One region of the Aquitalea sp. ASV11 genome, then DNA from elsewhere that is predicted to be linked to it. Evidence: predicted binding sites of a transcription regulator. Region 1 holds the regulator's gene; each other region holds the start of a gene.
What was found. The regulator sigma-54, encoded in region 1, starts transcription at its own class of promoters, with help from an activator protein. The targets are predictions, from matches to a motif close to CTGGCACGCTTCATGCTT.
Positions count from the first base shown of each region.

Region 2: a site for sigma-54 is predicted at 4,030-4,047, ahead of JHD62_RS05210 (dicarboxylate/amino acid:cation symporter). Genes of this name have one in related genera too.
Region 3: a site for sigma-54 is predicted at 2,587-2,604, ahead of JHD62_RS09005 (acyl-CoA dehydrogenase family protein). Genes of this name have one in related genera too.

Region 1 covers NZ_JAELUD010000019.1:21,084-28,681, forward strand. The annotation lists gene JHD62_RS08505 (KpsF/GutQ family sugar-phosphate isomerase) at 1-380, shown strand, start outside; gene JHD62_RS08510 (HAD family hydrolase) at 399-923, shown strand; gene lptC (LPS export ABC transporter periplasmic protein LptC) at 920-1,480, shown strand; gene lptA (lipopolysaccharide transport periplasmic protein LptA) at 1,470-2,024, shown strand; gene lptB (LPS export ABC transporter ATP-binding protein) at 2,021-2,752, shown strand; gene JHD62_RS08530 (RNA polymerase factor sigma-54) at 2,756-4,180, shown strand; gene hpf (ribosome hibernation-promoting factor, HPF/YfiA family) at 4,252-4,578, shown strand; gene ptsN (PTS IIA-like nitrogen regulatory protein PtsN) at 4,700-5,164, shown strand; gene hprK (HPr(Ser) kinase/phosphatase) at 5,157-6,113, shown strand; gene rapZ (RNase adapter RapZ) at 6,094-6,936, shown strand; gene JHD62_RS08555 (flavin prenyltransferase UbiX) at 7,002-7,598, shown strand, end outside.
Region 2 covers NZ_JAELUD010000009.1:71,082-78,679, reverse strand. The annotation lists gene dnaG (DNA primase) at 1-455, shown strand, start outside; gene rpoD (RNA polymerase sigma factor RpoD) at 527-2,455, shown strand; gene JHD62_RS05215 (tyrosine-protein phosphatase) at 2,935-3,696, opposite strand; gene JHD62_RS05210 (dicarboxylate/amino acid:cation symporter) at 4,102-5,370, shown strand; gene JHD62_RS05205 (type II asparaginase) at 5,536-6,612, shown strand; gene JHD62_RS05200 (sigma-54 dependent transcriptional regulator) at 6,810-7,598, opposite strand, start outside.
Region 3 covers NZ_JAELUD010000021.1:4,074-11,671, forward strand. The annotation lists gene JHD62_RS08995 (SDR family oxidoreductase) at 1-188, shown strand, start outside; gene JHD62_RS09000 (sigma-54-dependent Fis family transcriptional regulator) at 211-1,380, opposite strand; gene JHD62_RS09005 (acyl-CoA dehydrogenase family protein) at 1,335-2,543, opposite strand; gene JHD62_RS09010 (acyl-CoA dehydrogenase family protein) at 2,952-4,133, shown strand; gene ribB (3,4-dihydroxy-2-butanone-4-phosphate synthase) at 4,142-4,822, shown strand; gene JHD62_RS09020 (SfnB family sulfur acquisition oxidoreductase) at 5,077-6,303, shown strand; gene JHD62_RS09025 (APC family permease) at 6,470-7,598, shown strand, end outside.

The DNA.
Region 1 (7,598 bases):
TCCATGTCAAGGACCTGATGCACAGTGGCGACGAACTGCCGCGCGTATTGCCCGGCACGCCGCTGAAAGATGCCTTGCTGGAAATGTCGCACCAGCGCCTGGGCATGGTGGCCATTGCCACGGCGGACAATGACATCAAGGGTATCTATACCGATGGGGACCTGCGCCGCACGCTGGAACGCTCCGGCAATATCTACGACCTGCTGATCGACCAGGTGATGAGCCCCGCCCCGCAAACCATCTTGCACAGCAAGCTGGCCACCGAGGCCGTCCACCTGATGGAACAGCGCCGCATCACCAGCCTCTTGGTGGTGAATGCCGACGGCAAGCTGGCCGGCGCCATCCACATGCACGACCTGCTCAAGGCCGGCGTCGTCTAGCCGGCAACAAGGAAGCCCATGCAAGCCATTACCGAACAAGCCCGCAAGATCAAGCTCCTGATCATGGACGTTGACGGCGTCATGACCGATGGCCGCATTTACTACAATGCCCAGGGAGAAGAGAGCAAGTCCTTCTATGTGCAGGACGGCCTGGGCCTCAAGCTGTTGCAATCCACTGGCGTACGGCTGGCCATCATCTCCGGGCGGGCCGACCGCTGCGTGGAACACCGCGCACAGGCGCTGGGCATCGACTTTTACTTCGGCGGCATCCACAACAAGCAGGAAGCCCTGAATCAGTTGCTGCAACAGGCGGATGTCACGCTGGAACAATGCGCCTTCATCGGCGACGACCTGATCGACCTGCCGGTTCTGCGCCGCGTCGGCCTGGCGGTGGCCGTGCCGGCTGCCCCCACCCTGGTACGCCAGCATGCGCACTATGTCACCGGCTTCCCCGGCGGTCAGGGCGCAGTGCGTGAACTGGCCGAGCTGATCATGCAGGCGCAAGGCAATTTTGACGCCATCGTGGCACGGTATCTAGCATGATCCGTTCGCACCGCCTGTTTCCCATCCTGCTGGTGCTGATCACCGGCTTGCTGACCGTCTGGCTGGATGCCGTGTCACGCTGGCAGCCCAGCAAGCACGAGCTGGACCCGAACAAGCCTGAAGTCGTGGCGCAGGGCGTGATGGCCACCCGCTTCGACCCCAAGGGCATGCTGCAGGACAAGATGATTGCCAGCCGCATGTGGCAATACCCGGACCGCACCGAGTCGTATTTCGAATCGCCGGACCTGCAAAGCTACAAGAATGGCGTACTGGCCTACCATGCCATTGGTGAAAGCGGCCGTTACAACAGCAAGACCAAACAGGTACTGTTCGACAAGAAAGTCACGCTGATCCAGCCGGCCACCGCCACGCAACTGGAAACCCGCGTAGTCAGCAGCAATATGCGCATTGACACCGTCAAGCACATTGCCCGCGCAGATACCCTCACGCACTTCTACTATGGCAAGTCCAGCGGCAGCGCCGTGGGCTTCATTTACGAACAGCAGGCTGGACAATTACAGCTGCTGTCCAACGCAAAGGCCACTTATGAAAAATAACTGCCGCCGCTTCATCCGGCTGGCCTGGCTGGCCCTCGGCCTGTGCGCCATCCAGACCGCCCATGCCGAAAAGGCCGACCGGGACAAGCCCATCGAAATCAGTGCCGACCGGGGCAACCTCGACCAGCTCAAGGGCGTCACGGTATGGCAAGGCAATGTCGTCATCATCCAGGGCACACTCAAGCTCAATGCCGACCGCGCCACGGTCACCCAGGACAAACAGGGTAACCAGACCATGCAGGCCACCGGACGCCAGGTCAACTTCCGCCAGAAAATGGACGGCAAGAACGAATGGATCGAAGGCCAGGCCAACCAGCTGGACTACAACACCGTCACCCACGTTGCCGTGCTCACCGGCAATGCCCGCGTCAAGCGTGGCAGTGATCTGGTCATCGGCAATGTCATTACCTACAACACCGAAACCGAAATGTATGAAGTCAGCAGTGGTGCCAGTAGCAATGGCGGCCGCGTGACAGCCATCATTCAGCCCAAGCCCAGGGACAACAGCCCAGCTGGCAAGAAAACAGACGGAAACACCCAATGAGCGGCCCCAGCATCCTGAAAGTGGAGCGCCTGAAAAAACGCTTCAAAAAACGTACGGTGGTGAAGGACGTCGCCCTGCAGATCCAGAGCGGGGAAGTGGTCGGCCTGCTTGGCCCCAACGGTGCCGGCAAGACCACCAGCTTTTACATGATTGTCGGGCTGATCGGTGCCGATGAAGGCGAAATCACGCTGGATGGCAACAGTATCACCCACCTGCCCATTCATCAGCGCGCCCGCCTTGGACTGGGCTATTTGCCGCAGGAAGCTTCCATTTTCCGCAAGATGACGGTGGAAGAAAACATCACGGCGGTGCTGGAAATTGCCGGTTACAAGGGCGACAAGCTGGAGCAGGAACTCAGCCTGTTGCTTGACGACCTCAATATCGCCCACCTGCGCGAAAGCAATGCGCTGGCACTGTCCGGTGGCGAGCGCCGCCGAGTGGAAATTGCCCGCGTGCTGGCCACCCGCCCACGCTTCATCCTGCTGGACGAACCGTTTGCCGGGGTAGACCCGATTGCCGTCATCGACATCCAGAAAATCATCACCTTCCTGCAACAGCGTGGCATTGGCGTATTGATTACCGACCACAATGTGCGTGAAACCCTGCGCATCTGCGATCGCGCCTACATCATCAGTGATGGTTCGGTACTGGCTTCCGGCGAGCCGGAAGAACTGGTCAACAACGAGAAAGTGCGCCAGGTCTACCTGGGCGAGCACTTCCACCTGTAAGCCATGAAACAGTCACTACAGCTACGGGTCTCCCAGCAACTCACCCTCACGCCGCAACTGCAACAGTCCATCAAGCTGTTGCAGCTGTCCACGCTTGACCTGCAGGCAGAAGTCGAACGCTTCTTGCTGGACAACCCCATGCTGGAACGCGGCGATGAGCCGCCCTCGCATGACAGCAGCCAGGCAGAAACGCCGGCTGCCCAGGAAGAATCCACCAGCACGGCGTCGGACAGCAGCGATGGTGACAACAGCCAGGACGCCAGCAATGGCGAACTCACCGACTGGGGCAGTGGCAGCCGACGCAACGACGGGGACGATGAATTCGACCCCATGCTCAACGTCCCCTGCCCGGTCAGCCTGCGCGAACACCTGTTGGCGCAGCTGGGTGAACTGACCCTGCCCACCCGCGACCAGGCCATCGTCCAGCTGCTGATTGAAGAACTGGACGACAACGGTTTCCTGACTACCGATCTGGAAGAACTGGCCAGCAACCTGCCGCTGGAACTGGAACTGGAAACCGATGAACTGATGGTCGGATTGCGCCTGTTACAGCAATTCGACCCCCCCGGCATTGCCGCGCGCAACCTGGCAGAGTCGCTTGGCCTGCAATTGGCCCGTTTGCCCGCCAATGAGCCCGGCCATGCACTGGCCCGCCAGATTGTGGCCGAGCACCTGACGCTGCTGGGCAATCGCGATTACACCCGCCTGAAGCGCATTCTGGGCGTGGATGACGAAGCCATCCGCCAGGCACAGCAGCTGATCGCCCGGCTGACACCCCACCCTGCATCCAGCTTTGGCGGTGAAGACGTGCACTATGTCATTCCGGATGTCACCGTGCGCAAACGGCGTGGTCACTGGGTGGCCGAACTCAATAACGGCGCGGTACCGCGCTTGCGTGTCAACCAGCTATACGCCCAGATGCTGTCGGAAAACCGGGCAGGCGCAGGCGAACTGACTGGCCGGCTGCAAGAAGCCAAATGGCTGGTCAAGAACATCCAGCAACGATTTGACACCATTCTGAAAGTGTCAGAAGCTATAGTCGAAAGACAGCAAGCGTTCTTTGAACACGGTGAAGTCGCCATGCGGCCGCTTATCCTGCGGGACATCGCAGACGAACTAGGCCTGCATGAATCGACCGTCTCACGCGTCACTACGCAGAAATACCTGCTTTGCCCTCGTGGTCTGTTCGAGCTGAAGTATTTCTTTGGCAGTGCACTGGAAACCGACAGCGGCGGCGAATGCTCGGCAACGGCCATCAAGGCGCATATCCGCCGCATGATAGACGGTGAAAACCCGGCCAAGCCACTTTCGGACAGCGCCATTGCCGACGAACTGGGCAAGCAAGGGATTCAGGTTGCAAGACGCACCGTTGCGAAGTATCGTGAAGCTATGCAGATACCGCCGGTCAATCTGCGCAAGGCATTGTGATTCACGCCTTGAAGAATATCCGCCCGCCCGGCCGACCCGACCGGGTAGTCAACACAAGAAGGAGTTAGGGTATGAACCTCAAAGTAACCGGTCTCCACCTCGAAGTAACCCCGGCCATCCGCGAATACGTGGAAACCAAGCTGGAACGCATCACCCGCCATGTCGATCACGTGATTGACGTTGCTGTCACCCTGTCGGTAGACAAGCTGGTACAGAAGGCGGAAGTGAATGTTCACCTTTCCGGCAAGGATATCCACGTAGAGGCCACCGACTCCGACATGTACGCTGCCATCGACGCGCTGATGGACAAGCTCGATCGCCAGGTACTCAAGCACAAGGAAAAACAAAGCGAACACCGTGCAGCAAGCCCGCAGGTTCAACCGGAAGCCAGCTTGTAAGCATTATGTATTCGATGCGGGAACCCGGCGGGTTCCCGTTTTTATTTGCTCGGAGCCTTTTTCATTTTGATGAAGGCAACGTAGAATTGGCCAGTTTCTGTAGCCGCGTGCAACCATTCCTATGAGCCTGATTGGCAAAATCCTGACACAGGATCACATCCTCCCGGACCTGGATGTCGCCAGCAAGAAGCGCGTCTTCGAGCAGGTGGGCCTCCTTATCGAAAACACCCACGGCATCGCCCGCAGTGAAATTTTCGACTGCTTGTTTGCCCGGGAAAAACTGGGCTCCACCGGCCTTGGCCAAGGGGTGGCCATTCCGCATGGCCGTGCCAGAGGGCTCAAGGAAGCGGCAGGCGTGTTCATTCGCCTGAAGAACCCGATTCCTTTCGATGCGCCGGATGGCAAGCCGGTGCAAAGCCTGTTTGTCCTGCTGGTGCCGGAACAGGCAACCGACCTGCACTTGCAGGTGCTCTCGGAGCTGGCACAGCTGTTCTCCAGCAAACAGCTGCGTGAACAACTGCTCAGCGCAAGCTCGCGTGCCGATCTGTACCAGCTGCTCACCGGATGGAATACCAACCATGCCTAGCATTACCGTGCGCCGGTTGTATCAGGACAACCAGCAAAAGCTCAACCTGACCTGGGTAGCAGGCACCGGCGGCGCGGACAGCCCCATCGGCAATGACGAACAACGCCCTACCCTGGCCCTGGTCGGCCACCTGAATTTCATTCACCCCAACCGGGTGCAAGTGCTGGGTCTGGCCGAGGTGGACTACCTCAACCGGCTGGAACAATCCGCCGCCAAGACCGCGCTGGACCAACTGTTCCACAAAACCATGTCTGTGGTGATGGTGGCCAATGGCCAGCCAGTGCCCAAACTGCTGCGCGACTACTGCCACACCCACAATGTGCCGCTGATGAGCACACCGCTGGAAAGCCCCTACCTGATGGATGTGCTGCGCATCTATCTGGCGCGCGCACTGGCAGTTTCCACCGTGTTGCATGGCGTGTTTCTGGATGTGCTGGAAATCGGCGTGCTGATCATGGGCGATTCGGCCATGGGCAAGAGCGAACTGGCACTGGAACTGATTTCCCGTGGTCACGGCATGGTGGCCGATGATGCGGTGGAACTGTACCGCATCGGCCCGGAAACCCTGGAAGGCCGTTGCCCGCCGCTGCTGCGCGACTTTCTGGAAGTGCGCGGCCTGGGCATCCTGAATATCCGTACCATTTTTGGCGAAACCGCTGTGCGTCCGAAAAAGGTGCTAAAACTGATTATTCACCTGGTCAAGGCCAACGACCAGGCGATGCAGGCCCTGGACCGGTTGAACATCCAGTCGGAAACCCAGGACATCATTGGCGTGACGGTGCGCAAGGTGGTGCTGCCGGTTGCGGCAGGTCGCAACCTTGCGGTGCTGGTTGAAGCGGCTGTGCGCAACTACATCCTGCAACTGCGTGGTATCGACAGTACCCGTGAGTTCATCGAACGCCATACCAACTTCCTCAGAGATCAGGAAAATGCGCCTGATATTGATTAGCGGCCTGTCCGGTTCCGGTAAATCCATCGCCCTGCGCGCACTGGAGGACTCTGGCTTTTACTGTGTGGACAACCTGCCAGCCACCATGCTGCACGAAGCCATGTCGCTTTATGCCGATTATGGCTACCAGCAGATTGCCATCAGCGTGGACACCCGCTCCAGCCCTTCGCTGGGCGCACTGCCTGCCGAGGTGGACAAACTGCGTCAGCAAGCCGTGGATGTACGCTTGCTGTTTCTCGAGGCCAAGCCGGAAACCCTGGTCAAGCGTTTTTCCGAAACCCGCCGCCGGCATCCACTGTCGGGTAGCGGCTCCACGGTGGAGGAATGCATCCAGCTGGAGCAGGAACTACTGGCCAGCGTGCAGGAAATGGGTATTCGCATCGACACCAGCGAATTATCAGCCAATGCATTGAAAACGGCCATCAAGCAGTTGGTGGAAGCAGACAGCAGTCGGCTCACCATCATTTTCGAATCCTTCGGCTTCAAGCATGGCGTTCCGCTGAACGCCGACTTCGTGTTTGACGTCCGCTGCCTGCCCAATCCCTATTACGACCTGGCCTTGCGTCCGTTTACCGGCCGCGACCAACCCATCGTCGACTTTTTTGCGGGGCAACCGCTGGTCGCTCAAATGGCGGAAGATATCCGCTGCATGATTCTCAAATGGTTGCCCGAATTCAGCCGCGAAAACCGCAGCTATCTCACTGTGGCCATCGGCTGTACCGGTGGTCAGCATCGCTCTGTCTTTATTGCCGAACAACTGGCCAAGGCCTTTCCGGCCGAACAGGTCCTGTTACGACATCGCCAGTTGTTTCGCGAATCCTGACCGGTCACCTGCCTGGCTCGCAGCATCCCGCTGCGCCGGCAGGCAGGACCGCCACTGGAAACAAGATGCAAACACCCCAAACCGTTACCGTTGCCCTTACCGGAGCCTCCGGCCTGCCCTATGGCCTGCGGCTGATCGACACCCTGATTGGTGCAGGCGTCCGCGTGTGGGTACTTTATTCCCAGGCTGCACAAATCGTGGCCAAGCAGGAGATGGACCTGCAACTTCCCTCCCGCCCTGCCGAATTTGCCCAATGGTTGCAACAACGCACAGCTGCCACAGAAGGACAGCTGGCGGTATTTGGCCGTGAAGAATGGTTTGCTCCGGTCGCCTCCGGCTCCAACCCGGCCGACGCCATGGTGGTCTGTCCCTGCTCCATGGGCACCCTGGCCGCCATTGCACAAGGCATGAGCGACAACCTGATTGAACGGGCTGCCGATGTCAGCATCAAGGAAGGGCGCAAGCTGATTCTGGTACCACGGGAAACACCTTTCTCCGTCATTCATCTGGAAAACATGCTCAAGCTGGCGAGGCTTGGGGTGGTGATCCTGCCACCATCACCGGGCTTTTATACGCACCCGTCCACCATCGAAGACATGGTGGACTTCGTGGTCGCCCGCATACTGGACCAGCTACGCGTTCCCAATAGCCTGATGCCCCGC
Region 2 (7,598 bases), on a different contig from region 1:
TGCCGGAGGAATCATATCGCCAGATCAACACGCCCATTGTTCACAAGCAGATCAAATGGCTGCTGATGAACCCGGCGTGGGCCAGCGATGTGAGTTTGCCGGACAGCCTGCCGCTGTCCGACGAGCTGGCCTGCTTTGCGATGTTGGCCGAAAGCGTGCAACAACACGAACAGCCGCCCAATACGGCGCAGTTGATAGAGGGCTTGCGTGGCACCCCCTACGAAGGGCTGATCGACAGTGTATTGCACCAGGCCATGCAGGATCCGGACGAGTTTGCCGATCCCGGTGAGGATGACCGCATTCAGTTTCAGCATGGCAATGCCCGGCTGTTGAAAATGTTGCGTGAGGCCCAGGTGGAAAGGCTAAAACTGAAAGACCGTAATGAAGGTCTAAGTCCGGAAGAAAAAGCATTATTCAGGGAACTGCTCCGAGACCTGCTCGGCTCGCCACCGTGAGCCCGGGCGGAAGTGACGTAGTTGTGTTATAATCAACTGTTTTTTTCGGCTTTTTTAAAGCAGGAAGCAAAATGGCGGCCTCTCCCGAAAATCAAAAAGATGTGCAGGACAACGAAGAACAGGTCATGAGCCTGGAAGAGCAGCGTAAACGGCTGCGCCAGCTGATTGCCCTGGGCAAGGAACGTGGTTATCTCACCTACGCCGAGATCAACGACCACCTTCCGGAAGATGTGTCCGATGCCGAACAGATTGAAAACATCGTCACGATGATTTCCGGTCTGGGCATCCAGGTTTATGACGAAGCACCGGACGCAGAAACCCTGCTGATGTCCGATGCCACGCCGGCCGTGGCCGACGAAGATGCGGTGGAAGAAGCCGAGGCGGCCCTGTCGTCGGTAGATTCCGAGTTTGGCCGCACCACCGACCCGGTGCGCATGTACATGCGTGAAATGGGTTCGGTCGAGCTGTTGACCCGCGAAGGCGAAATCGAAATTGCCAAGCGTATCGAAGACGGCCTCAAGCACATGATTCTGGCGATCTCGGCCTGTCCGGGTACGGTTGCCGAAGTGCTGGAGCTGGTTGAGCGCATTGGCAAGGAAGAAATCCGCGTTGATGAAGTGGTGGATGGTTTCATCGACCCCAATGCCGAAGCTGCTGAAGCTGCGCTCCCGTTTGCCGAGCCGGAAGTCGAAGAAGACGCCCTGCTGGAAGATGAGGAAGAAGAGGCCGAGGACGACGAAGCCAGCGCCGAAGCCGCCAATCTGGCCAATCTGGAAGAACTCAAGCAGCAGACACTGGAGCACTTTGCCGGTGTGCGCATGATGTTCGACAAGATGGTCAAGGTGCTGGAAAAGGAAGGCTCCAAGTCCAAGGCTTATCTGGAACTGCAAGACGCCATCACCACCGAATTCATGATGGTGCGCTTCTCTACCCGCCAGATTGAATCGCTGTGTGAATCGCTGCGCCGTCGCGTTAACGAAATCCGTACGTTCGAACGCGATATCCAGGATATCTGCGTGACGCGCGTGCGCATGGACCGCACCCACTTCATCAAGGTATTCCCCGGCAACGAAATCAACACCGCCTGGGTGGAGACCGAAATCGATTCCGGCAAGGCCTGGAGCGAGGCACTGACCCGCTTCAAGTACGCCATCATCGAGAAGCAGACCAAGCTGTCCGAGTTGCAGGATCGCGCCATGCTGCCGATCAAGGAGCTCAAGGAAATCAACCGCCAGATGTCGGCGGGTGAGTCCAAGGCGCGCCGTGCCAAGAAGGAAATGATCGAGGCCAACCTGCGTCTGGTGATTTCCATCGCCAAGAAGTACACCAACCGTGGCTTGCAGTTCCTCGACCTGATCCAGGAAGGCAATATCGGCCTGATGAAGGCGGTGGACAAGTTCGAATACCGTCGTGGTTACAAGTTCTCGACCTATGCCACCTGGTGGATTCGTCAGGCCATCACCCGCTCGATCGCGGACCAGGCCCGCACCATCCGTATTCCGGTGCACATGATCGAAACCATCAACAAGATGAACCGCATTTCGCGTCAGATCCTGCAGGAAACCGGCCGTGAGCCCGATCCGGCCGAACTGGCGGAAAAAATGGAAATGCCGGAAGAGAAGATTCGCAAGATCATGAAGATTTCCAAGGAGCCCATCTCCATGGAAACCCCGATCGGCGATGACGACGATTCCCATCTGGGTGATTTCATCGAGGACCAGAACAACCTGGCACCGTCCGATGCTGCGATGTACTCCAGCCTGAAGGACGCGACCAAGGAAGTGCTGGATACCCTGACCCCTCGTGAGGCCAAGGTATTGCGCATGCGTTTTGGTATCGACATGAATACCGACCACACGCTGGAAGAAGTGGGCAAGCAGTTTGACGTGACGCGTGAGCGTATCCGTCAGATTGAAGCCAAGGCTTTGCGCAAGCTGCGTCACCCGACCCGTTCGGAACGCCTGCGCAGCTTCCTGGACAACGAGCCGGGCGGTCAGTAATACAGCCTGTCTTTTAAGACGGCATCCCCAAGCTGCTTGCATCAGGGCTTGGGGATTTTTATTTCATTCTGTTATACTGCGCAGCTTCGGGCCTCTAGCTCATGCTTGGTTAGAGCAGCGGACTTAACAAGTGAGCTCCTACGACTCGCAAGAGTACGGAGTGCACTGATTGGGTTGCCTTGGAGCAAGTTGACTCTGCTCTCTGGTAGAACTGCTCAAATTCGGGGAAACCTCTGCTGGCGTGGCGGCGTGGCAATCCCGAGCGAAGCTCTCGCAAGAGAGAACGTGTAGAGACTGTACGGGCAGGTCGTAAAGACAAGAGACAGTCCAGACCACAAACCCGAAAGGGGCGGCGAAAGCCGTAGCGGGTAAGCATAATCCGTTGGTGCCGGGTTCGACTCCCGGGGGGCCCACCAAACAAAAAAGCCGCTGTGAATCATTCACAGCGGCTTTTTCATGTCTTGTTATCTTGGCAGTGTCTATTGCAGATACTGCTGTTGCAGTTGCCGCTTGCAGTGTGGATCCAGCCCGATGACAGATTGCAAGTAGTCATCCACCGAGCCGTAGTGTTCTTCTACCGTCCTGTAAAACCGATCCAGATACCGGCTGTCCACGCGTAGCGCAATGGCGAAGGCTGCTTGCTGGGCTGGGGTGGCACCAGCGGCCGCCGCCTGGGCAAGCAGGCGTGCGTTTTCCTCCTGGCGCAGGCGGTTGGTTTGCAGATAGTCCTGGTAGATCACAGGCCTGGCCACTTCCAGTGCTTCCAGAATCAGCATGGCGGCAATACCGGTGCGATCTTTGCCTGCGGCGCAATGAAACAGCACGCTTTCATGTGCGGCATTATTGAGCAGTTCCCGGAAAAAACGCTGATACCCGACGTGTGCGGCCGGAGCAAGCGCCAACTCCTGGTACAAGGTCAGCATGTATTCGTGGGTATTGCTGCGGTCGTCCAGCTTGCGGAATGCGGCAATGGAGGCTTGTGCCATATGCGGTGTATCGCTCAAAAGCTCGATATGGATATAACGGATGCCGTCAATGAGGGTGTCAGGTCGCTGGCGCACTTCTTCTGCACTGCGCAAATCAATGATTTTGTTCAGCTGGTAATCCTGCACCAGCTGCTTGGCTTCTGCGGCAGACAATTGCGACAGTTCGGCAGAACGTAGCAGACGATGTGCAAGCAGATGCTGACCATGTCTATTCTGTATGCCGCCCAGATCTCGGAAATTGGTGATGATGCTCAAGGCAGGGTTCCTAATGTGGTCTGATCATAATGCAGCAGCTGCCAGGCAAACTGGACTGCTTGCCGGGGCTGCCAGCCATTTTCGGTGATTCTGCCGCTTACACAAAAGGGTGGTGGTAACGGTGGAGCTGTCTGCAAGTGCATGTTGCAGTGCGGAAACTTTTCGCCGGATAGCAGGTCACAAGAGCCCCAGCGCGGTATCCACTGCCACCATTCCGGTCGGTTTTCCAAACGCCGTTTTCAGCTTCCATTCGGATTTCCGAATCAATGCTATTGTATTTTTATTTTTATTCATAAAAATCAGATATTTACGTGCTAAAAATGTGAATTTTTCTTGGCACGCTTTCTGCTGTATAGAGCGTACTCAACACCGGCCATAAAGCCGGGTTACTCTGGAGAAACGCTCGTGAAAACCAACAAGATTACCCTGTGGGTCTTGATCGCCCTGGTGCTGGGCATCGCAGTCGGCTACGGCTGTCACACCTCGATTACCGATCCGAAGCAACTGAAAGATGTTGCCGGTTACTTCTCCATCCTGACCGACGTGTTCATGCGTCTGATCAAGATGATCATTGCACCGCTGGTGATGTCCACCCTGGTGCATGGCATTGGCAGCAGTGATTCCCGCTCTGTGGGTCGTGTTGGTCTGAAGGCCATGTGCTGGTTCATGGGTGCCTCGCTGGTTTCCCTGTTCCTGGGCCTGATTTTCGCCAACAGCCTGCAACCTGGCGTGGGTTACACCCTGCCGGTGGCTGATGCTGCGGCACCGGCCCTGAAGACCAGCGCGCTGAACCTGAAGGACTTCATCACCCACATGTTCCCCACCAGCTTCTTTGACGCCATGGCGAAAAACGAAGTGCTGCAAGTGGTGGTGTTCTCGGTGTTCTTCGGTTTTGCCATTGCTTCTTACAAGGGCCCGAAACCGGACATCCTGATGAAGGGTCTGGAACAGCTGGCCAACATCATGCTGCGCGTCACCAATATCGTGATGATGTTTGCCCCGGTTGGTGTATTCGGTGCCGTTGCTTCCACCATTACCGCTGATGGCCTGGGTGTGCTGTCCATGTACGCCAAGTTCATGGGTAGCTTCTACCTGGCCCTGGCTTGCCTGTGGATGCTGATGATTGCCGCGGCCTATGGCTTTGTCGGCAAGAAGATCTTCGCCCTGCTCAAAACCATCCGCATGCCGCTGATGCTGGGTTTTGCCACCGCCAGTAGCGAAGCTGCTTACCCGACCCTGCTGGAGCAGCTGGAACGCTTCGGCATCAAGGAACGTGTTTCCGGTTTTGTCCTGCCGCTGGGTTATTCGTTTAACCTGGACGGTTCCATCATGTATACCTCGTTTGCCGCCCTGTTCATCTCCCAGGTTGCCAACATCAACCTGACCCTGGGCCAGCAAATCACCATGCTGCTGATCCTGCTGATCACCAGCAAGGGTATTGCGGGTGTACCGCGTGCTTCGCTGGTGGTGGTGGCCGCCGTGCTGCCGATGTTCAACCTGCCTGAAGCCGGCATTCTGCTGATTCTGGGTATCGACCACTTCCTGGACATGGGCCGTACCGCCACCAACGTGCTGGGTAATGCCATTGCCACTACCGTGGTTGCTGCTTCGGAAGGCGATATCGATGCCGAAGCTGCGCATGCCAACCCGGCCCTGGCCGAAGATCAGGCCTGAGCCCCGGCGTCCCTGCCACGCATAAACAAATAAGAAATCAGGCGAGACTCCCCGCCCAGCCAAAGCTGCCGATACAGGTGGACAAGCTGGTGACGGGGGGATCGCTGCAGTGAGTTGCTCCCCGGCAACGTCATCTCCCACTTGTCTTTCTACAAAGGAAGAGACATGAAAAAAACCTTCAAAATGTTGTTGTCCAGCGCAGCTGTCATGGCTGCATTGTGTGGTCAGTCCGCCCAGGCGGCTGATGCGGCCAAGCCGCACGTGGTGATTCTGGCAACCGGTGGCACCATCGCCGGTACTGGCGCTACCAGCACCACCACCATTGGTTACACCGCAGCCAAGCTGGGCGTGGACAAGATGATTGCCGCCGTACCCGAGCTGTCAAAGGTGGCTGATGTACGTGGCGAACAGGTTGCACAGATCGCCAGCGAAAGCATGACCAATGAAGTGTGGTTGAAGCTGGCCAAGCGTGTGAACGAACTGCTGGCCCAGAAGGATGTAGACGGCGTGGTGATTACCCACGGTACCGACACCATCGAAGAAACCGCTTACTTCCTGGACCTGGTGGTGAAGAGCAAGAAGCCGGTGGTTGTGGTTGGCTCCATGCGTCCGTCCACCGCCATCAGTGCAGATGGCCCGATCAACCTGTATAACGCGGTGATTCTGGCTGGCAGCAAGGATGCGGTTGGCAAGGGTGTGCTGGTTGCGCTGAACGACCAGATCAACGCCGCCCGCGAAGTCACCAAGACCAATACTTCCACTACCGACACCTTCAAGACGCCGGAACTGGGTTATCTGGGTTACATGCAGGACAACAAGCCGCACTTCTACCGCATGTCCACCCGCAAGAACACTGCAGATACCGAATTTGACATCTCCAAGCTGAACAGCCTGCCGCGCGTCGACATCGTTTACGGTTACGCCAACATGGACCGCGTGGCCATGGACGCCGACATTGCTGCCGGTGCCCAGGGCATCGTGCAAGCCGGTGTGGGCGATGGCAGTATTGCCGCCCAGATGATGCCTGCCATCCGTGATGCCCGTAAGAAGGGTGTGATCGTGGTACGCAGCTCGCGCGTGGGTAGCGGTATCGTGGCGCGTAATGGTGAAGCCAATGACGACCAGGAAGATCTGGTGGTGAGCGACACGCTGAATGCGCAAAAAGCCCGCATCCTGCTGATGCTGGGTCTGACCAAGACCCACGACACCAAAGAACTGCAACGCATGTTCTACACCTATTGAGCTGGCTGACAGGCGCTGTACCGGCCTGTCTGTCGACTGCGACACCGTTGGTGTGATCCCCCAGCAGCGACAGCATGGTGTAGCGACTGATCAAGCAGCCTTTGGCAAGCGGCCCCGGTGGCCGCTTTTTTTATGCCTGCAGCCCGGTGCCGGCCGGGACTGCGGGCATGCCAACAGCCCGGTCATCAACCGGGCCATCAACCCGATTGATTCAGGCCGTATTTTTTCAGTTTGTCGAACAGGGTGGTCTTGGCCACTTTCAGCGCTTCGCTGGTGCGGCTCAGGCTGTAACCGTGGCGACGGAACTCCTCGGCAATCAGTGCCCGTTCGAACGCTTCCACGGTTTCGGCCAGCGGCAGGCTCTGGCTTGGCTCGCCGGATTCCGACAGCGGGGTGCGAATGCCCAGCACATAGCGTTCGGCCACATTGCGCAATTCGCGCACATTGCCCGGCCAGTCGTAGGCCAGCAGCTCGGCCTGTTCATGGGCTTCCAGTTGCGGGGTAGGGCGGTCGAAACGGCTGGCCGATTGCAGCAGGAAATACTCGAACAGTAGCGGAATATCCTCGCGGCGTTCGCGCAGCGGCGGTAGTTGCAGCGTGACCACGTTCAGCCGGTAGTAGAGGTCGCTACGGAAGCTGCCGTTATTGCCCATGGCTTTCAGGTCGGCCTTGGTGGCCGATATCACGCGACAATCCACCGGAATGGGGGTATTGGAACCCAGCCTTTCCAGCGTGCGTTCCTGCAGCACGCGCAGCATCTTGATTTGCAGCGGTAGCGGCATGCTTTCGATTTCATCGAGAAACAGCGTGCCGTTATTGGCATATTCGATGCGGCCGATACGGCGTTTGGCGGCCCCGGTGAAAGCATGGGCCTCGTGGCCGAAAATCTCGCTCTCGAACAGGTTTTCCGCCAGCCCGCCACAATTGACGGCGACAAAGTTGTGCTTCTGGCGACGGCTGATTTCATGCAGGCAACGCGCCACCAG
Region 3 (7,598 bases), on a different contig from region 1:
TGGAAACCCCCTTGCTTGCCGCCGCGCTGGGTGATGATGCAGCACGGCTGCAGGCACTGGCGGCCGGCTTGCCGCTGGGGCGGCTGGGGCAGGCAGCCGAATTTGCCGAAGCGGCGCTGTTCCTGATGCACAACCGCAGCATGAACGGCGAAGTGCTGCACCTGCATGGCGGCGCGGCCTGGGCTTGAGTTTTGCCCGGACCGATTGTTTCTAGCGCAACGCGCTGATTTCCCCCAGGCGGATCAGCCGCGCACGGATGATGTTGCGGCTGATGCCCAGCAAACGGGCGGCCTGCACCTGGTTGCGGTGGCAATAGTTATACGCCGCGCGGATGATGGTGCTTTCGATGTCTTCGTACAGATGGCTGCCATTGGTTTCAAACAGGGCCTGCAAGGCCTGCTGCAACTGCTGGTGTCCTTCATCCGCGTCATGGCTGCTGAGGGCCGGGTTTGACGGTGTGCTGTGGCGTTCGTTGCGGCGATTTAGCTGGAGCGAGGACAGCTGCAAGTCTTCGCCGCGCACTACATTCTGTTTGCAGATCAGCAAGGCATGGTGGATGACGTTTTCCAGTTCGCGGATATTGCCCGGCCACGGGTGTTGCAGCAGCTTGCGCTCGGCATCGGCATGCAGGGCGACATCGCCATAGCCCAGGCGCTGGCGGTATTCATCCACAAAATGCCGGGCCAGCGGCAGGATGTCGCCGGGGCGGTCGCGCAGGGCGGGCAGGGCCAGATGGGCCACCCGCAGGCGGTAGAACAGGTCCTCGCGGAAGTGGCCGGCAGCCACCGCTTCTTCCAGCCGCACATTGGTGGCGGCAATCACCCGGACATTGATGGGAATGGGCTTGCGCGAACCCAGCCGCACCACCTCGCGCTCCTGCAGGATGCGCAGCAGCTTCACCTGTATGTTCAGCGGCAAGTCACCGATTTCATCCAGAAACACCGTGCCGCCATTGGCCGCTTCGAACCATCCCGGTTTGGCGGCAAAGGCACCGGTAAATGCGCCTTTTTCATGTCCGAACAGTTCGCTTTCCACCAGTGATTCGGAAAACGCGCCGCAATTGACGGCCACAAAGGGTTGGTCGGCCCGTTGGCTCAGCGCGTGCACATGACGGGCAATCAGCTCCTTGCCGGTGCCGGTTTCGCCGATGATCAGCACATTGGCGTCGCTGGGGGCAATCAGCTGTATCCGGGAAAGCAGGGCGGTGGATTGCGGGTCCTCGAATACCTGTGCCGTGGCGCGGATGGAGGTGGTAAGGCTTTGCCGATTAGGCAGGGTGATCAGGGGCATGGCCGGGCCTTGTGCTGGCTCGGCCCTGCGGGCCGATGCGGGTTTCAGGAATAAAACGTCGGTGTCGGATAGTTGCGAATCAAAGCCCATTCCCCTAACTCCTTTAATTTGTAATCAACCGGATCGTGCAAGGTGTGGGTGCGCAAGTTACGCCAGTGCCGGTCCAGACGCAGTCCGGCATGGGTGGCGCGCGCGCCGGTGACCTCGAACATTTGACAGGCCAGGTTCAGGCCCATCCGGGTGGCGGCCACCTTGGCCGCGGCAATGTGCATGGCCACTTCGCCACGCTCGTCCTGTGTCAGTGCCTCACCCCGTGCCAGTGCGGCCACCATGCTGTTGCCGGCACGGTCGGTGAGGGCGCGCACGCTCTCCAGCCCCACCCAGAACTCGCCGTAATGGCCAAGGATGTAGGGGTCTTCGTGGGTGTGGTCCACCTGTGCCGCCCGCCAGGGGCGCGCCTCGTGCAAGGTGTAGTGCCGGGCTTCCTCGAATGCGCCTTCGGCAATGCCCAGATAGATATTGGTGAGGATCAGCTGCGCCAGCAGTGGCCGCAGGCAGGAGCGTGGCGTGGTGAGCGGGCCGGGATTGTCCAGCACTTCATTGTTTTCAATGCGTACTTTCTCGAAATTCACGCTGCCGCTGTCGGTCTGGCGCTGGCCGATATTGTTCCAGTCCTGCTGCACGCTGATGCCGCTGCGACCGGTGGGAATGGCGGCCACCACCAATTGCCCGCTGTGCTGCTGACGGGCGGAAACGACCAGCATTTGCGAATCCAGCGCGCCGGAGCAAAAGCTTTTCTGCCCGGAAAACTCGTACCAGCCGTCAAAGCGGCGGCTGATGGTGCGCTCATCCAGCGGGTTGAGCGCATTGCCCCAGAACCAGTTTTGCCGGGTGGTGATTTCATGCCAGGGTTGCCATTGTTCCGGCTGGCCGAACAGCTCCACCGTGGCCAGCATCAGGTGATGAAAGGCAAACACATGGGCTACCGAACTGTCGGCCTTGGCAAATTCGCGCACCACCAGCAGGGTTTGCTGCCAGTTGGCACCCAGGCCACCCAGCTCGCTGGCAATGGACAGGCCCAGCAGCCCGCTGGCGCGAATGGCGTCGCGCTCCGCCTTGGGCGTGCCGCCGGCGTGGTCGCGCTCTGCTGCAGTAGCCGCAAACTGGCCAGCCAGCTGCTGCGCCAGCAGCAGGGCCGAGGCTGGAGTGCTGGCAGTGGGCGAGGGTGCCAGCAGGTGGTGGGGCAGGTTCAAGCGTTCATCCTTTTAAACTGTGTGCTGTCTGGCACATTGGCGACAGTTTTAACCGTGCCAATCAGCTGCTGTAAACCAAGGATTTATCAGGAATATATGCAGAATTTGAATTAGCTGTAGATGGCAAGCAATATCCGTTTTTTGAATATTGCTGCTGGTGCAGCACCGTGTTTATTGGCTGCTGTGCACGCAGCAGCGCTGATGAATGAATTGCTGCTGTAGCAGCAATAACTGGCCGGATTCAGCATGAATGAGGCTGAATTGCCTGGCATGCAATCTGCTAATGCTTATCTGGCAAAACCGCACCCGGTTTAATTTCCGCCGCAGGTAATTTCATGCTTATTCATTTATTCAGCAGCAAAAATGTTTCATTTGGCCACCAGCCGTATCGTCAGAGCGGGAGGCAGCATGGCTGATTCATCCATTGCGCCCGACAGCCCGCTGGCCATTGCCCGCGAACTGGCCAGCCGTTTTGCCCGCACAGCCATTGCGCGTGACCAGCAAGGTGGCACCCCAAAGACCGAACGCGATGCATTGCGCGACAGCGGCCTGCTTGGCCTGATCATTCCGCGCGAATTTGGCGGCCTGGGCGAAAGCTGGAGCACTACCTTGCAGATTGTGCGTGAACTGGCACGGGTGGATAGCTCGGTTGCCCATGTGTTTGCCTTCCAGCACTTGCTGTTGGCCACTGCCCAGCTGTTCGGGCGGCCCGACCAATGGCAGCCCTGGTTCGAGCAGACCGTGCGTGAACGCTGGTTCTGGGGCAATGCGCTCAATCCGCTGGATACCCGCACGCTGGCCACGCCGGATGGCGACGGTTATCGCTTTCATGGTGACAAGAGCTTCTGCTCCGGCGCCACCGATTCGGACATGCTGCTGGCTTCGGCCTTGCGCGCCGGGCAGGGTGGTTTGCTGATTGCCGTCATCCCCACCGCTCGGGAAGGCGTGCACATTCATCAGGACTGGGACAATATCGGCCAGCGCCAGACCGATAGCGGCTCTGCCCGTTTCGAGCAGGTGCGGGTGAGGGCGGATGAATTGCTGCTGCAACCCGGCCCGCTATCCACACCACGCGCCTGCCTACGCCCGCTGATTGCGCAGCTGATTCTCACCAATATCTATCTGGGCATTGCCGAAGGGGCGGTGGCCGAAGCCCGGCGCTACACGCTGGAGCAACGCCGCCTGTGGCCCGCCTCGCTGGCGACTACGGCCAGCAAGGACCCTTACACCCTGCTGCATTACGGTGAATTCCAGGCTGCACTGGAAGGTGCGCGTGTGCTGGCCAACCACGCGAGCCACCAGCTGGATGAGGCCTGGCAGCAGGGCGATGCGCTGGATGAGGCAGGCCGCGGCCAGCTGGCCCTGCAGATTGCCGCCGCCAAGGTGCATGCCAGCCGCAGCGGACTGGACCTGACCAGCCGCATTTTCGACGTGACCGGCGCACGCGCCACCAGCGCCGCCCTGCGGCTGGACCGCTTCTGGCGCAATTTGCGCGTGCACAGCCTGCACGACCCGCTGGATTACAAGCTGCAAGAGCTGGGTGACTGGGCACTGAATGGCCAGTACCCGACCCCCTCGTTTTATTCATGAGAACCAAGATGACCCAGAACCTGCAAGCAGTTGAAGACGATTTTGACAGTGTGGAACAAGCCATTGCCGCCATTGCTGCCGGTGGTTTTGCCGTGGTGGTGGACGATACCGACCGTGAAAACGAAGGCGACCTGATCATCGCAGCCGAGAAAATCACCGCCGCGCAGATGGCCTTCCTGGTGCGCTACAGTAGCGGCGTGGTGTGCGTGGCACTGACCGGCGAGCGGCTGGACCAGCTGCAACTGCCGCTGATGGTAAGCAGCAATAATGAATCGCAGCGCACCGCATTCACCGTGACCGTGGACTACCTGCACGGCACCAGTACCGGCATCAGCGCAGCCGACCGCGCCGCCACGCTGCGGGCATTGGCGGACAGCCGTATTCCGGCTGGCGACTTTGCCCGGCCCGGGCATATCTTCCCGCTGCGCTATGCGCCGGGCGGGGTGCTGGCGCGCCCCGGGCACACCGAGGCAGCGCTGGATCTGTCGCGGCTGGCCGGGCTGGCCCCGGCCGGAGTGCTGTGTGAAATCGTCAATGACGATGGCAGCATGGCGCGCCGCCCCGAGCTACTGCGCTTTGCCCGCCAGCATGGCCTGCCCATCATCACCATTGCCGACCTGATTGCCTATCGCGAACGAACCGAAATGGCAGCGCTGACAAGCGCTGCACCAGTCGGAGAGCCGGCCTGATCCAGCCTTGCCGTTCTGCTATCCACACCCGCCATGGCGGGTGTGTTTGTTTGTGCCGGGGGTTTGTGCCTGCTGGAATGGCAGCAGTCGTGCAGCAAGATTGCTGCTGCCGGCTCATCATTCTTGTGGGTGTAATTTTTTCAAGCTGTTGAAATTAAACAGATAAATGGCTGGCATGCTGTTTGCAATGAGATGGTGGATCACTTCGCCATCTTGCTGCCGGTCACTGACTGGCGGCCCACAAGGAAAGCACCATGAGCAGCGCCGTACTGGATATCCCCACTCCTGTTACCACACCGGATGTCGTACCGGTGATCCGTAACGATGCCGAAGCCCTGCAAGTGGCACGCGCACTGGCTCCGCAACTGGCCGAGCAGGCCGCGCTGCGCGACCAGCAACGCAAGCTGCCGTTTGACGAGGTGGAATTGTTCTCGCGCAGCGGCCTGTGGGGCATTACCGTGCCGCGCGCCTTTGGCGGTGCCGAGGTGTCTGCCGTCACGCTGGCCGAGGTGATTGCCATCATTTCGGCGGCAGACCCGTCACTGGGACAGATTCCGCAAAATCATTATTGCCTGGTGGAGGACATCCGGCTGGAAGGCAGCCCGGAGCAGCAGCGTTACTTCTTTGACCTGGTGCTGCGTGGCCAGCGCTATGGCAATGCCTTTTCCGAAGCCGGTGGCAAGACGGTGCTGGACATCCAGACCACCATCCGCCGCGATGGCGACGAGTATGTGCTAAATGGCCGCAAGTTCTACGCCACCGGCGCACTGTACGCGCACTGGGTGCCGGTACTGGCGGTGGATGAAGAAGGCAAGGCCTTGCTGGCCTTTGTCGAGCAAGGCACGCCGGGCCTGACCGTGGTGGATGACTGGAGCGGTTTTGGCCAGCGCACCACGGCCAGTGGCACGGTGATTGCCGAGCAGGTGCGCCTGAAGCCTTTCCAGATTTTCTACACCCACCGTTCCTACGACCGGCCCACCTTTGCCGGGCCATTCGCCCAGATCACCACCGCCGCCATCGACCTGGGCATTGCCCGCGCCGCGCTGGCCGATACCGTGGATTTTGTCCGCCAGCAGGCGCGCCCGTGGATAGATAGCGGGGTAGAGCGGGCGGCGGACGACCCGCTGACCATTGTCACCATTGGTGATCTGCAATACCGGCTGGTGGCAGCAGAGGCGCTGCTGGAGCGGGCGGGCCGCTTTATCGACATTGCCAAGGCCGAGCCGACCGAAGACACGGTGGCCGAGGCAGCCATTGCGGTGGGGCTGGCCAAGATTGCCACCACGGAAATTTCGCTGCTGGCAGCCAGCAAGCTGTTCGAGCTGGGCGGCAGCAAGGCCACGCAGGGCCGCTTCAATTATGACCGCCACTGGCGCAATGCCCGCGTGCACACCCTGCACGACCCGGTGCGCTGGAAGTACCACGCCATCGGCAATTACACGCTGAACGGCATCAAGCCGGCGCGGCATTCCTGGAACTGATCACCGCGCATGCGGCCCGCCTGCTGCGGGCCGCCGGAGCTGCCATGCCCATCCGACATACCGGCTGTTGACCGTACCGCCCCCTTGCCGCATGGCGCTTTTGCGCCGGGGCAGGGTGACGGTGCCGGTGACTTGTCAGCCTACAACAACCATCAAGAGGTGTTTCATGATTCACTCCACCCAAGGCGAGGCGGTGCTGGACAGCCCGGCCGCCCAGACAGAAAGCCAGACCGGCACGCTGCGGCGCAATTACCTGCGCCTGCCCGAGCTGGTGGCGCAGTCCATCGGACTGGTCGGCGTGTCCGGCGGGGTAGGCATTCTGGTGCCGGCCGTATTTGCCACCGCCGGTAACGGCACCTGGCTGGCCTATGCCTTTGCCACCGTGGCGCTGCTGTTCTCCGCCTGGAGCATTACCCTGTTTGCCCGCAGCGCGGCATCGCCCGGTGCGCTGTATGCCTATGCCTCGCAGGGCATTGGCCCCATCTGGGGGGTAATCTGCGGCTGGTCCTTGCTGATTGCCTATGCGGTCGGGGCCGCCGGCATCCTGCAAGGTACGGTGAATACCTTCCTGGTGCTGGCGCGCGAGCTGGGCCTGGTTGCCGCCCATCCGCCACTGGCCGTCAGCCTGTTGCTGACCGTGGTGGTGGCGCTGGCAGCCTGGGCGATTGCCTACCGTGACATCCGGCTGTCCACCCGCTTTACCCTGCTGGTGGAGCTGCTCACCATCCTGCTGATTGCCGTGGTGCTGATTGCCTATCTGCTCAATGGCAGCAGCCATGTCGACCAGTCCCAGATCGCGCTGGAAGGGGTAAAACCCGAGCAATTGCGCCTGGGCATGGTACTGGCCTTCTTCAGCTTTACCGGTTTTGAAAGCGCCACCGTGCTGGGTGCCGAGGCGCAATCGCCGCTGAAGGCCATTCCGCGTGCAGTCATCATCAGCATTGTTGGCCCGGCCTTGCTGTTCATTCTGGCGTCCTATGCGCTGGTGGCGGCTTTCCATGGCCAGCATCCGGGACTGGATCAGGCTGACGGCCCGCTGTCCATCCTGGCGCATCGCCTGGGTCTGGGTGGCTTTGGTCTGATCATTGATGCCGGGGTAGCGCTCAGCTTCTTCGCCGCGTTTTTCTCCTCCATCAATGCTGCCGCCCGCATTGTCTACACCTTTGCCCGGCAGGGCCTGCTGCACGAGGCCACCGGCAAGGCGCATGCCAGCAATGCCACGCCGCATATCGCCGTGACCTTGCTGGTGGTGCTGGCGCTGATCGTGGGGCTGATCTTTACCGCCAATGGCACGG